2 regions of the Solibacillus daqui genome follow, and region 1 is predicted to be linked to the other one. Evidence: riboswitches for the same ligand, from Rfam matches in the RefSeq annotation. Region 1 holds a riboswitch; the other holds the start of a gene.
The links. A riboswitch is a leader RNA that binds a small molecule or an ion and turns the genes downstream of it on or off. The one in region 1 is predicted to bind lysine.

Region 2: another riboswitch for lysine. It lies ahead of O7776_RS09855 (transporter substrate-binding domain-containing protein); the one in region 1 lies ahead of O7776_RS01230 (amino acid permease).

What each region holds. Positions count from the first base shown of each region.
Region 1 is NZ_CP114887.1:244,619-250,552, forward strand. Features, by position in the region: gene O7776_RS01215 (nitric oxide synthase oxygenase) at 1-1,036, shown strand, start outside; gene O7776_RS01220 (restriction endonuclease) at 1,109-1,663, opposite strand; gene O7776_RS01225 (CynX/NimT family MFS transporter) at 1,726-2,925, opposite strand; lysine riboswitch at 3,082-3,263, shown strand; gene O7776_RS01230 (amino acid permease) at 3,386-4,843, shown strand; gene O7776_RS01235 (HD domain-containing protein) at 4,970-5,521, shown strand; gene O7776_RS01240 (RNA 2'-phosphotransferase) at 5,538-5,934, shown strand, end outside.
Region 2 is NZ_CP114887.1:2,040,022-2,045,955, reverse strand. Features, by position in the region: gene O7776_RS09870 (DUF6501 family protein) at 99-296, opposite strand; gene O7776_RS09865 (amino acid ABC transporter ATP-binding protein) at 600-1,334, opposite strand; gene O7776_RS09860 (amino acid ABC transporter permease) at 1,336-2,082, opposite strand; gene O7776_RS09855 (transporter substrate-binding domain-containing protein) at 2,192-3,022, opposite strand; lysine riboswitch at 3,137-3,322, opposite strand; gene O7776_RS09850 (DUF7010 family protein) at 4,079-4,624, shown strand; gene O7776_RS09845 (hypothetical protein) at 4,763-4,987, shown strand; gene odhB (2-oxoglutarate dehydrogenase complex dihydrolipoyllysine-residue succinyltransferase) at 5,225-5,934, opposite strand, start outside.

The DNA.
Region 1 (5,934 bases):
ACTTCAACAACGTATTGAATTTTTAACTTTATATAAACAAGAAACAAAGCAATCAGACACTTGGCTAAAACAGCGGATACAGCAGGCACAAGAACGGGATTTTTCATTAACAACCGATGAGCTCACATATGGTGCACGTGTTGCCTGGCGCAATAGCAATAAATGCATTGGCCGTTTATTTTGGAACAGTTTAACGGTGTTTGACCGCCGTGAATTACTAGAGCCTCAACAAATTTTTGAAGCACTAGTAACGCATATTGACTTCGCAACAAATGGCGGCAAAATCCGACCAGCGATTTCGGTGTTTGATCCGACGCGGGTGCGTATTTGGAATCATCAGCTTATTCGTTATGCGGGCTATGAAACGGAAGTAGGCATTATTGGTGATTCGGATTCACTCGATTTTACGAAAGTTTGCGAACAACTGGGCTGGCATGGGGAACGTACAAATTATGATGTACTACCACTTGTTATTCAAGTAGATGATAGTGTGCCGCAAGTTTTTGAAATTCCGAAAGAAGCTTTACTAGAAGTAACTATTACGCATCCTGATTATGATTTTAGTCAGCTGAACATGCAGTGGTATGCGGTTCCAATTATTTCGAACATGCGCTTTAACATTGCGGGTGTGGATTATCAGGCTGCACCATTTAACGGCTGGTACATGGGCACGGAAATCGGCGCACGTAATTTAGCAGATGATTACCGGTATAATTTTTTGCCGGATGTAGCACTAGTAATGGGGCTAGATACATCACGAAATGCATCATTATGGAAAGACCGCGCGTTAGTGGAACTCAATTTAGCGGTGCTCCATTCCTATAAACAAGCAGGAGTCAGTATTGTCGACCACCACACAGCCGCGCAGCAGTTCTTACTATTCCAACAGCAAGAACAGGAAAGTGAACGTGAAGTTACTGGTAACTGGGTATGGCTTGTGCCACCATTATCGCCTGCAACAACATCGATTTATCATCAACCAATCGACAACACATTAAAAAAACCAAATTATTTGTATCAAACACAGCCTTATTAAAAGAAGTCAGTGCAAAAAAAATGCACTGACTTCTTTTTTCATAAGGTTTTATAATAAACAATTTGAGCTGAGTTACTTTTTATTTAAGATTAATTGAATCAATTCTTCTCGATCGATTAAATATACATCGTTAATGTCTGCCAATTTTTCGGCTTGCTTAGTGAAGTGGGAGTTTGTAACAACCCAAGCTTCTGTTGCGTCGTACATTTTGACTGCACCGATAATTTCTTGTACAGCTTTCACACCAACAGTGCTTGAATAACGCTTTGCTTGTACTGCAATGATGTCATTACCATCTTTTAAAATCAAGTCTGCCCCATAATCACCACTTGTAGCGGTATAGTTCACTTTAAAGCCGCGACGTTTAAATAATTCCCCTAAAAAATATTCAAAGTTTTCACCGCTCATTTGGTCAACTTCCCGAATCCCTGATTTGCGAAGCTTGGCGGTTTTACGAGATTTGGCCCAAATTTTAAACCCAATATATAGCACGAAATAGCAAGCAATTCCATAACCTATACCTTCTAACGTGTTACTAAAATGCCAGCCAGCATATCCAGCGAGCGCAATGGGCATAAGCCGGAAAATGGGTATGCGCTTTTTATTTCGTCTTCTTTTTTTACGCAATGCAATTGTACTCCTTTAATTTACTTACGTTTAGTATAACATAAAAGGGTACATACGTTTGGTTATATGGTACGATTTTTTGCGCTTGTAAAGGAAGCAATAAATAATAGCAACGATGCCAGAACAAATAGCGCGAGCGGCACAAACCAACTATCCGTAACGTCGTGAACAAATCCAAATAACACTGGACCAATAGCCGCGACTAAATAGCCAAAACTTTGTGCAAAACCTGATAACTCGGCTGCTTCAAAGGCGGTATTAGTCCGCAGTGTAAACAGCATAAGTACAAGACCGAAAGAAGCACCACCTGCAAAGCCTAAGAAAATCATCCATACGACTGCAAGGCTTGTCCATTCGAATAATAGCCCACTAAAACCGATGAGGTAGCAAATTGTAAAGAAGACGACAATCGGACGTTGCGATTTCATTTTCTCTGCGATAATTGGAATAATGAATGTCATCGGAATTTGTGAAAACTGCATGATCGATACCATCCAACCAGCCGATGTCGCGTCTAAGCCCTGGCTAATAAATATTTCCGGAATCCATGCCGCACAACAGTAAAATATAAATGATTGAAAGCCCATCGCTACAGCAATTGCCCAAGCGAGTGGTTGTTGCCACATTTTTTTCTGCACAGTTTGTTCGGAAGGGGTGTGCATTTCTACTTTGGCATTACGTAAAAGCGGTAGCCAAATGATAAGTGTTAGTAACCCTAAAATAATGGAAAAGCTAAGGGCAATTTGCCAGCCAGCAGACTGAGCAATCGGAAAGCTTATTCCAGCCGCAATACCTGATGACATATTCATCGACACCGTATAAATACCGGTTAATAATCCAATATGTAATGGGAATTTTAATTTAAAATAACTCGGAATCAGTACATTACCAAAGGCAATTGCTACGCCAATTAATATTGTACCGAGTACGAGCAGTGACGTTACGCCAATCGAACGTAAAATAACGCCAGTACACAATAAAATTACCGAATAAAATAGTGTCCACTCCATGCCAAATTTTCGTGCAATACGCGGTGCAAATGGTGACACAACAGCAAAGGCTAATAGTGGAATCGTCGTTAGAAAGCCTGCTAGTACATTTGAAATTCCGAGTCCATCACGGATAAATGAGGTAATCGGACCAACAACAGTAATCGGTGCTCGTAATGTCGTTGCGAATAAAAAAATGGCGATTATAAAAAATAATAAAGCCTTGTTTGATAGTATTTTTTTGCTTTGATAATCTGCTTGTTCGGAATCCATAATCTAGCTCCTTCTTTAAATAATTTATATTATAACAACATATAACGTAAGGGTTAATTCTCTGAAAAATAAGAAAAATACTAATTCGTTGCGATCAAATAGTTGTTATGATAGACTATAAGTCGTTATTAAATTTAATAGATATACCTCATGAAAAAGTGAGGTAGAGGTCGCGACCATTATAATTAGTATAGCTGAGATTGAGGAGAATCGGTGAAGCTTTATGAAAGGAATGGTTGCCGAAGTGTTGTTTTTCTTCTTAAAAACAATGCTGGGGCTGTTTCCGATAAGGAACAGAACTGTCACATGTGTCGCGCATGTGTTGAGCTATCTTTCAAGTTTTGAGGTTTATAAAAGCCGTCACATAACTTGTGGCGGCTTTTCTTTTTATAAAAAAATCTAGAGTCGGTTTATTCGAGCCATAATAAATCGAAGGAAAACTAAATAAGGAGATTTTTTCATGAGTGAAGTTAAAATAGATCAGCTTGGCAAAAAAAATGAGCTGAAACGTAGTTTAAAAAGTCGTCATATTACAATGATTTCGCTAGGCGGAACAATCGGTACGGGGCTGTTTTTAGCTTCAGGTGGCGCAATTGCGCAAGCAGGTCCAGGTGGTGCGTTGCTAGCTTACGCATTAATCGGGATTATGGTGTACTTCTTAATGACATCACTAGGGGAGATGGCAGCATTCATGCCAACTTCAGGATCATTTAGTACGTACGCAACAAAATTCGTCGATCCGGCGTTAGGCTTTGCACTAGGCTGGAATTATTGGTACAACTGGGCAATTACGATTGCAGCTGAAATCGCAGCCGTTTCATTAATTATGAAATATTGGTTCCCAGATAGTTCATCATTAACATGGACAATATTATTTATCGTTGTCGTATTAACGTTTAACGTCTTATCCGTAAAAGCATACGGCGAGGCAGAATATTGGTTTGCGATGATTAAGGTTGTAACGGTTATTATTTTCATCATTGTCAGCTTCTTAATGATTTTCGGTCTATTAGGAGGAAATGATCCGGTAGGTTTCAAAAACTTCTTTGAAGGCGACGCACCGTTTAACGGCGGCTTCCTTGCAATGTTCGGTATTTTCTTAGCAGCAGGATTTAGCTTCCAAGGAACAGAAATGCTAGGAGTTACGGCTGGTGAAACAGATGATCCAGCAAAAAACATTCCAAAGGCAGTACGTTCAGTGTTCTGGCGTATTCTATTGTTCTACATTTTCGCCATTGGTGCGATTGGTTTATTAATTCCATATACGGATACACGTTTATTATCAGAAGATATTGCGACAAGTCCATTTACATTAGTATTTGAAAACCTAGGTGTCGCATTTGCAGCATCCGTGATGAACGCGATTATTTTAACAGCGATGCTTTCTGCTGGTAACTCGGGGTTATATGCAGCGAGTCGTATGTTATTCCAATTATCGGTTGATGGTAAAGCGCCTAAAATATTCCAAAAAGTAAATACGCGCGGTGTGCCAATTTATGCATTACTTGCAACATTAGCAGTAGGCTGTCTATCATTCTTAGCTTCATTCTTCGGGGATGGCGTTGTCTACATTTGGCTATTAAACGCTTCAGGTATGTCTGGCTTCATTGCTTGGTTAGGGATTGCAATTAGTCATTACCGTTTCCGTCGCGCATATGTCGCACAAGGCAATTCATTAAGCGATTTACCGTACGTATCGAAATTTTTCCCATTCGGTCCGCTATTCGCGTTCGCACTTTGTTTGATTGTCGTATTAGGTCAAAACTATATGGCATTTACAGGTGATACGATTGACTGGTACGGTGTCATTGTTTCGTATATTGGCTTACCATTATTCGCGTTATTGTGGTTAGGCTATAAAGTAAAATATAAAACGAAAATCGTGCCGTTAGATCAGTGTGATTTAACGCATAAATAAATCTAAAAGAAATCTCTTAACGGAGGTTTCTTTTTTTATTGAAATCTTTGAATGTTTTTACATTTAGTCACATAAAATTCTAAATGAAGATATTGGTAATGCTATAATAAAGGAGGGGGAGCTAATATGAATTTAGTAGACAAAGCAACACAATTTATTGCACTAAAATATGATGGGCAACGACGTACAGCCATGCAAATTCCGTATGTGACCCATTTATTTGGGGTAGCCCGAATGTTAAAAAACAATGGTTATCGTGATATTGTAGTTACAGCAGGGTTGTTACATGATATTCTAGAAGATAATTTAGCAAGTGATGCTGAATTAATCGAGCTTTTTGGTTCAGAGGTGCTAGAACTTGTAAAGGCAACTACCGAAATGTCAAAAAGCTATACATGGCAAACCCGTAAAGAATATGTAATAGCAACAATAAAAGATAAATCACCTGACGAGTTAGCGATTTTATTGGCAGAAAAAATACAGAATGTGAAATCTATTTTTGCAGAGTTAGAGCAATTTGGAGAAGGCCTATGGGAGAACTTCAATGCGCCAAAAGAGCGGCAAGAATGGTATTATAGAAGTATTATTAAACAAGTTGAAACCTACCATCCGAATGCGCTACTACTACCACAATTACAGCAAGCGGTAGATAAGCTATTCGTGAAGGTTGCTTATTAAGGAAGTGAAGAGACGGATGCCTATTTCAGTGGGGTTTTATAAAAAAATTTATCAATGGTTGATGGATGCACAAGGGCAAACGGTGAAGTTTAGACCCTTTTTAACAAAGGGCAATCCTTATAAATCACGCATTTTTTTAGTAAGTGCAAATGCAGTACCTCAGTTTCATGTAGAGGATGATGGTGAAAAGATCTTTGCAGAAGCCCTTATTAATCGTGCGTATTTAGAGGGTGAATATTTAGATGAACTAAAGTTAGCGCCGCGTGAATTTCAAGGTTCATTGCAATTTGAAGCTTGGCTAGAAAAACTTGGCGAATCGCTTATATATACGGCATTAAATGCGTATCAGTTAGATACACTTGATGATGCAAAGTGGGCAAAGCAAGAGGATATTGAAAATTATACTCGCGGTG
Region 2 (5,934 bases), 1.8 Mb from region 1:
AAAAACATCACAATTTCTGCCAACAGGCTTTATAGGAAAAGTGAATTCTAAAAAACACCAATCCTCATATCTGAGAAATGGTGTTATTTTTCGTTTCATTATGCGAAGTATTCTTTGTAGTAGCCGCCTACTTCGCCTGTGTTATCGATGACGAATACGAACTCTTCTGTTTCGTTTTTCACTTCATACTCTTTACCAACTGTTAATACATTTGATACTAAATATTTTGATGCATTCGTGTGGACACATTTTACTGTGCGGATTGTAGGTGCATCTTTCCATTTTAAATGTAACATTAAAATAACCTCACTTTTACGTAAATGAATTCTTTCTTATTTTATACGATTTTCATACTAGATGAAAGTCTAGAGTCAAATTTTACTTGTGGAAGTTTGATTTGGCGCCATGCTCCGTGTTACACTCACAAGCGAGAGGTGGATATTAAATGGCATTTGGTAGCGTTCCGATGTGGTTTTTCGCCATTGCGATTGCCTTTGCAATTGTATTTATACTTATAAGCGAATATAACTCACGAAAATAAGCTCGCAATTTTGCGAGCTTATTTATATTAATATATTTGCAAGATAGCAAGATATAATTTATCGTAATGTTCGTTTTAAGAATTCTTTTGTACGGTCATGCTGCGGGTTTACAAGTACGTCATATGGATGACCTTCTTCAACAATTACACCTTTATCCATGAAGACAATTCGGTCTGAAACTTCTTTTGCGAATTCCATTTCATGCGTTACAATTAACATTGTGTTCCCCTGATCTGCTAAATGACGCATTACTTTTAATACCTCCCCTACCATTTCTGGGTCAAGCGCTGAAGTTGGCTCGTCGAACAGCATTACATCTGGATCCATTGCAAGTGCACGAGCGATTGCAACACGCTGCTTCTGTCCACCAGATAAATGCTTTGGCTTGGCGTTTTTATAAGTAGCCATACCCACTAATTCAAGATATTTCATCGCATTTTGTTCCGCTTGTTCCCTTGAACGCTTTAACACTTTCATTTGGCCAACCATGCAGTTGTTTAATACATCTAAGTTATTAAATAAGTTAAATTGCTGGAATACCATGCCTAAATGTGTACGGTAATTTTCGATATTGTGGCCTTCATTTAAGATGTTTTCACCATTGTAAATAATCGAACCAGCAGTAGGTGTTTCTAGTAAGTTAATGCAGCGTAAAAGTGTTGATTTACCAGAACCTGATGAACCAATTAACGTTACTACCTCACCTTTGTTTACTTGGAAGTTCACATCTTTTAATACTTCGTGTGTACCAAATTTTTTGTTCAAATGTTGAATATCAATAACAACTGACATGTTATTCACCATCCTTTTCTAGCTTGTTCCCAGTAATAAGCTCCACTTTGTAGCTCTCTGGACCGTCCATTTTCTTTTCGAACATTAGTAAAATACGTGTTACAGCAAACGTCATAATGAAGTAAAGCACCGTTGCGATGAAAAATGATTCAATATAGCGGTAGTTACTGCCGGCTACTGAGTTTGCTGTGAAGAATAGCTCTACAACCGAGATAACACTTAATACAGAGGAATCTTTAATATTCATTACGAATTGGTTCCCTGTTGCCGGTAAAATATTTCGCGCAACTTGTGGAATTACGATGTAAATCATTGTTTGTAAGTGATTCATACCAATTGCTTGTGCTGCTTCGAATTGCCCCTTGTCGATCGACACAATCCCACCGCGCACATACTCCGCCATATAGGCACCTGTGTTTAAACTAATTACAATTGACGCTGCTAAGAATCGGTCAATATCAACACCTAAATATACTAAACCATAGAATACTACCATTGCTTGAACCATCATTGGCGTTCCACGGAAAATTTCTACATACGCTGTCAAAATAAAGTTAAAGATTTTTATAATAACTGTTTTTGCACTGCGTTTACGATGTGGAATTGTATGCATAATGCCGATGAAAAAGCCGATCAACGTACCACAAATTGTACCGATTATTGCTAATAATAACGCTGTCCATGCACCACGTAGGAAAAGATCCCAGTTGTTTGTAAACAAGCTCCATACGGACTCTAAAAATAGCATCGTCTTGTCCTCCTTATACTTTCACACTTTAAATGATAAAATTTAACCTAAAAATCACAAAAGGCTGTCTCGCTCGTTTGCCGGCAAGACAACCTATTTGTTTAGCAGCTTATTCGGCTGCTGGTTGGTTTGCAATAGCGTCTTCCATAATCTTTTGACGCTCTTCTTCCGAAATTTCAGCTAAAACTTTGTTGATTTGTTCTGTTAAATCTGAGCCTTTTTTTAGACCTACTGCTACAGCTGTTGTAGATGGGTCAGCTTCGAAGTTTGGCTCTGGTACGATGTATTTAATGTTTTTAAGTGCCATCTCAGCAGAAATCCCTTCAGGACGCTCTGATACATAGGCATCAATTGCACCTGATTGTAATTGTACGCGCATTGCACCAAAGTCAGTACCTGCCACTTGTTTATTTACGCCAGGAATTTGGTCAATTACATCATAGTGTGTTGTAGCTTGCTGACCTGTAATTTTTGCACCTGAGAAGTCTGATAATGTTGTAGCGTTTGCATATGGCCCATCTGCTTTTACAACGATTACATAATCACTTGTATAATAGTTTTCTGAGAAATCAATTGTATCTTTACGCTCAGCTGTTGGTGACATACCTGCGATTACAACATCAATAGCACCTGATTGTAAAGAAGGGATTAAACCGTCCCAGTCTGTTTTAACAATTTGTAATTCCATATCTAAACCTTCCGCGATTTTTTTCGCGAATTCTACATCATAACCTGCTGCATATTCTTTAGAGTCTTTAATTGCTACGCCGCCGTTTGAATCATCTTTTTGTGACCAGTTGAATGGTGCATATGCTGCCTCCATCCCAACTTTTAAAACCTTTTTACCTGATTCGCCTGTTTTTTCATCACCTGATCCACAAGCTGCTAATACTAGCATTGTCATCATCGCTGTTAGGCAAATTAATAATTTCTTTTTCATAGCAAATCTCTCCTTTTTTTATAATTTTTGGGTTTTACAGATACTAAAAACGACCTAAAAGAAGTCTTTAGGTCGTTATACGTGTACAGTTAGCCCAAATCCTCTACATTCCCTTTTTGAGATAGCACAACTCAATCATCCGGGATGATGATTGAGACAGTTCTGCAATTATTCACTGCAGACCCAGCATTATTAATTCGAGCGTTAACAACACTTCGGCGACATTTCCTTCTTTCAAACTTCTTAGCCAGCTCAATGGCTCCATAAAAAACTAATAAATATCGCGCCTCTACCTCACGAGTTTGTGAGGTTTTGATATGAAATTGATATGTTTATATTACATTAATGTTATATATCCGTCAATAAGCAATTTTCAGATAGTTAACGATTTTCTAAGAATACGCAATTTTTCCAACTAAATAAACGGCGCTCATGAACACTTACATTTGAAATCGATATTACTTCTAATACATTATGCTTCTCTACTTAAAAAAATGTCCCGATTGCATTACGCCAAAAGTCGAAATTATCGCGTGTTGACTATGGGCAATACTAATGTCATACGAAAATAAGCGCTGACACTCATTGTTGCGAGGCTTTACGTGAATCGAATTCAATGATTGTTCGACTTCGATTTCCTATCGAAAAAGATTTTTATGTGAAATTCATATTCTTTTTTTATCCATAAAAAAAAGCTACTGCATGGAAAATACGGACTGCCGCTTTATCATCTTGCCTATTCTTTTATTAAATGTCTTTTACATAAAGTACACATTACGGTTCAGTCGTAGGTATCTTTAATAAATCGAACTTTATTGTCCGTACAGAATATTTTGAAATTTCTATACTTATTTCCCGCGCAATATTTTCTAAATATTCTGCAAAATGAATCAGGCAAATATATTAGTTATATGCATCATAAATATCCCTTCTATTGCAAATTCCTCTTAACCTTCGAAAAAATACAATACAATAATTACCATCAATCATTTATATATGGTAATATTAGTTATATTATTTAGACAATCTACTAATTTTTCGAAAGGTGATGAGTATATGAGTAAAACACTTGATAATTTACAACAAGAAATTATTTTTGAAGCAAAAAAAGGATTCCCAATTTTGCTATCTGGATCTGTCGTATTTATAATTTTCATGCTAATGTACTTTGTTTTCCCAATAGAAATTGTACATTTAATTTGGATATTTGGCTTAGGTGTCATTTTTCCTCTTGGCTTTTTCATCAGTAAAATTTTAGGCGTAAATTTAAACGCTACTAACAATCCTTTAGGCACTTTAGGAGGAATAGTCGCAGCTCCTCAAGCTTTTTATATTCCTGTATTTATCATTGTGTACATGAACATACCTGAATACCTTCCATTCACAATTGGTTTGCTTGCAGGCTCTCATTTTTTACCTTATATATGGATTTATAAAAGTAAAGCTTACTTATTTGTTACTTTAGGAACCTGTTTTTCTGCTCTAATCTTAGGAAGCTTCTTTGTTGAACATGCTTACACTCTTGTACCTTTAGCAATATCTATTGTGTATGGAATTGGAGTGCTTTTAATTAAAAGAGAACTTAAAGTCAATCTTGTTTAATCACCTATTATTAGGTGATTTTTTTTATAGATAATACGATATCTATTTTACATATTGTGCATTAATCTTATTTTCTAAAGTCAGACAGGCACTTGCTAAATACATAGATAATATTATGTATTTAAAGGGGTGATGACGATGCCTTGGCATCAAAAAATTGGTTATTTAATTGGTCAACCTGTTGGTATTTCATTAATAAATGGCCAAGGAACTTCTGGGGTATTATGTGGTGCATCCAATGGAAAACTTCTTGTCATTGAATATTTATATCAAGCACAATTCGCCTTGAAGCAATATGATTTTCAAATGATTCAGGATATAAATGGATTTCCACCTTGCCAGGACCACCGACGACTATATTAATACCAACCCTCTTTTATAGAGGGATTTTTTGCTCACGTCTTATTCCACTTACTTCACATTTTTTTCTTATGTCGATTAACTAGCTTTTTCATTTCCCATAGTTTGCTTTTCGTCGATAATTTGTAATGCCACCAAATTAGATATGACACTGTATAATCATCGTCGTCCTAATTTTCCATCTAAACAAAAAAACCCCACAAACACTTATATTACAGCGTTTGTGGGGTTCGGAGTTAATTATGAGTTTAATAATAAATCTTCTGGGTTTTCGATCATTTCTTTAACTGTTTTTAAGAAGCCTACAGAATCTTTACCATCGATAATACGGTGGTCATAAGATAATGCCACGTACATCATTGGACGGATTTGTACTTCACCGTTTACAGCTACAGGGCGGTTAACGATTGAGTGCATTCCTAAAATACCAGCTTGTGTACCGTTCATGATTGGCGTAGACATTAATGAACCGAATACACCACCGTTTGTGATAGTGAATGATCCACCAGCCATGTCGTTTAAGCCTAATTTTTTATCGCGAGCTTTACCTGCTAATTCAGCAATGTTTTTCTCGATTTCAGCGAAGTTCTTAGCGTTAGCATCACGAACTACTGGTACTACTAAACCTTCTTCCGTTGATACCGCGATACCGATATCGAAGAAGTTGTTTAAGTGAATTTCATCACCATTGATTTGAGCGTTAACGTATGGATATTTTTTAAGTGCTGCAACTACAGCTTTAGTGAAGAATGACATGAAACCTAATTTGATGTCGTTTGCTTTCACGAATTGATCTTGTTTACGTTTACGTAATGCCATGATGTTCGTCATGTCGATTTCGTTAAATGTAGTTAACATTGCAGTTGATTGTTTAACTTCTAATAAACGTTTTGCAATTGTTTGACGACGACGAGACATTTTCTCAACTGTTACGCGGTCAGTTTCACCAG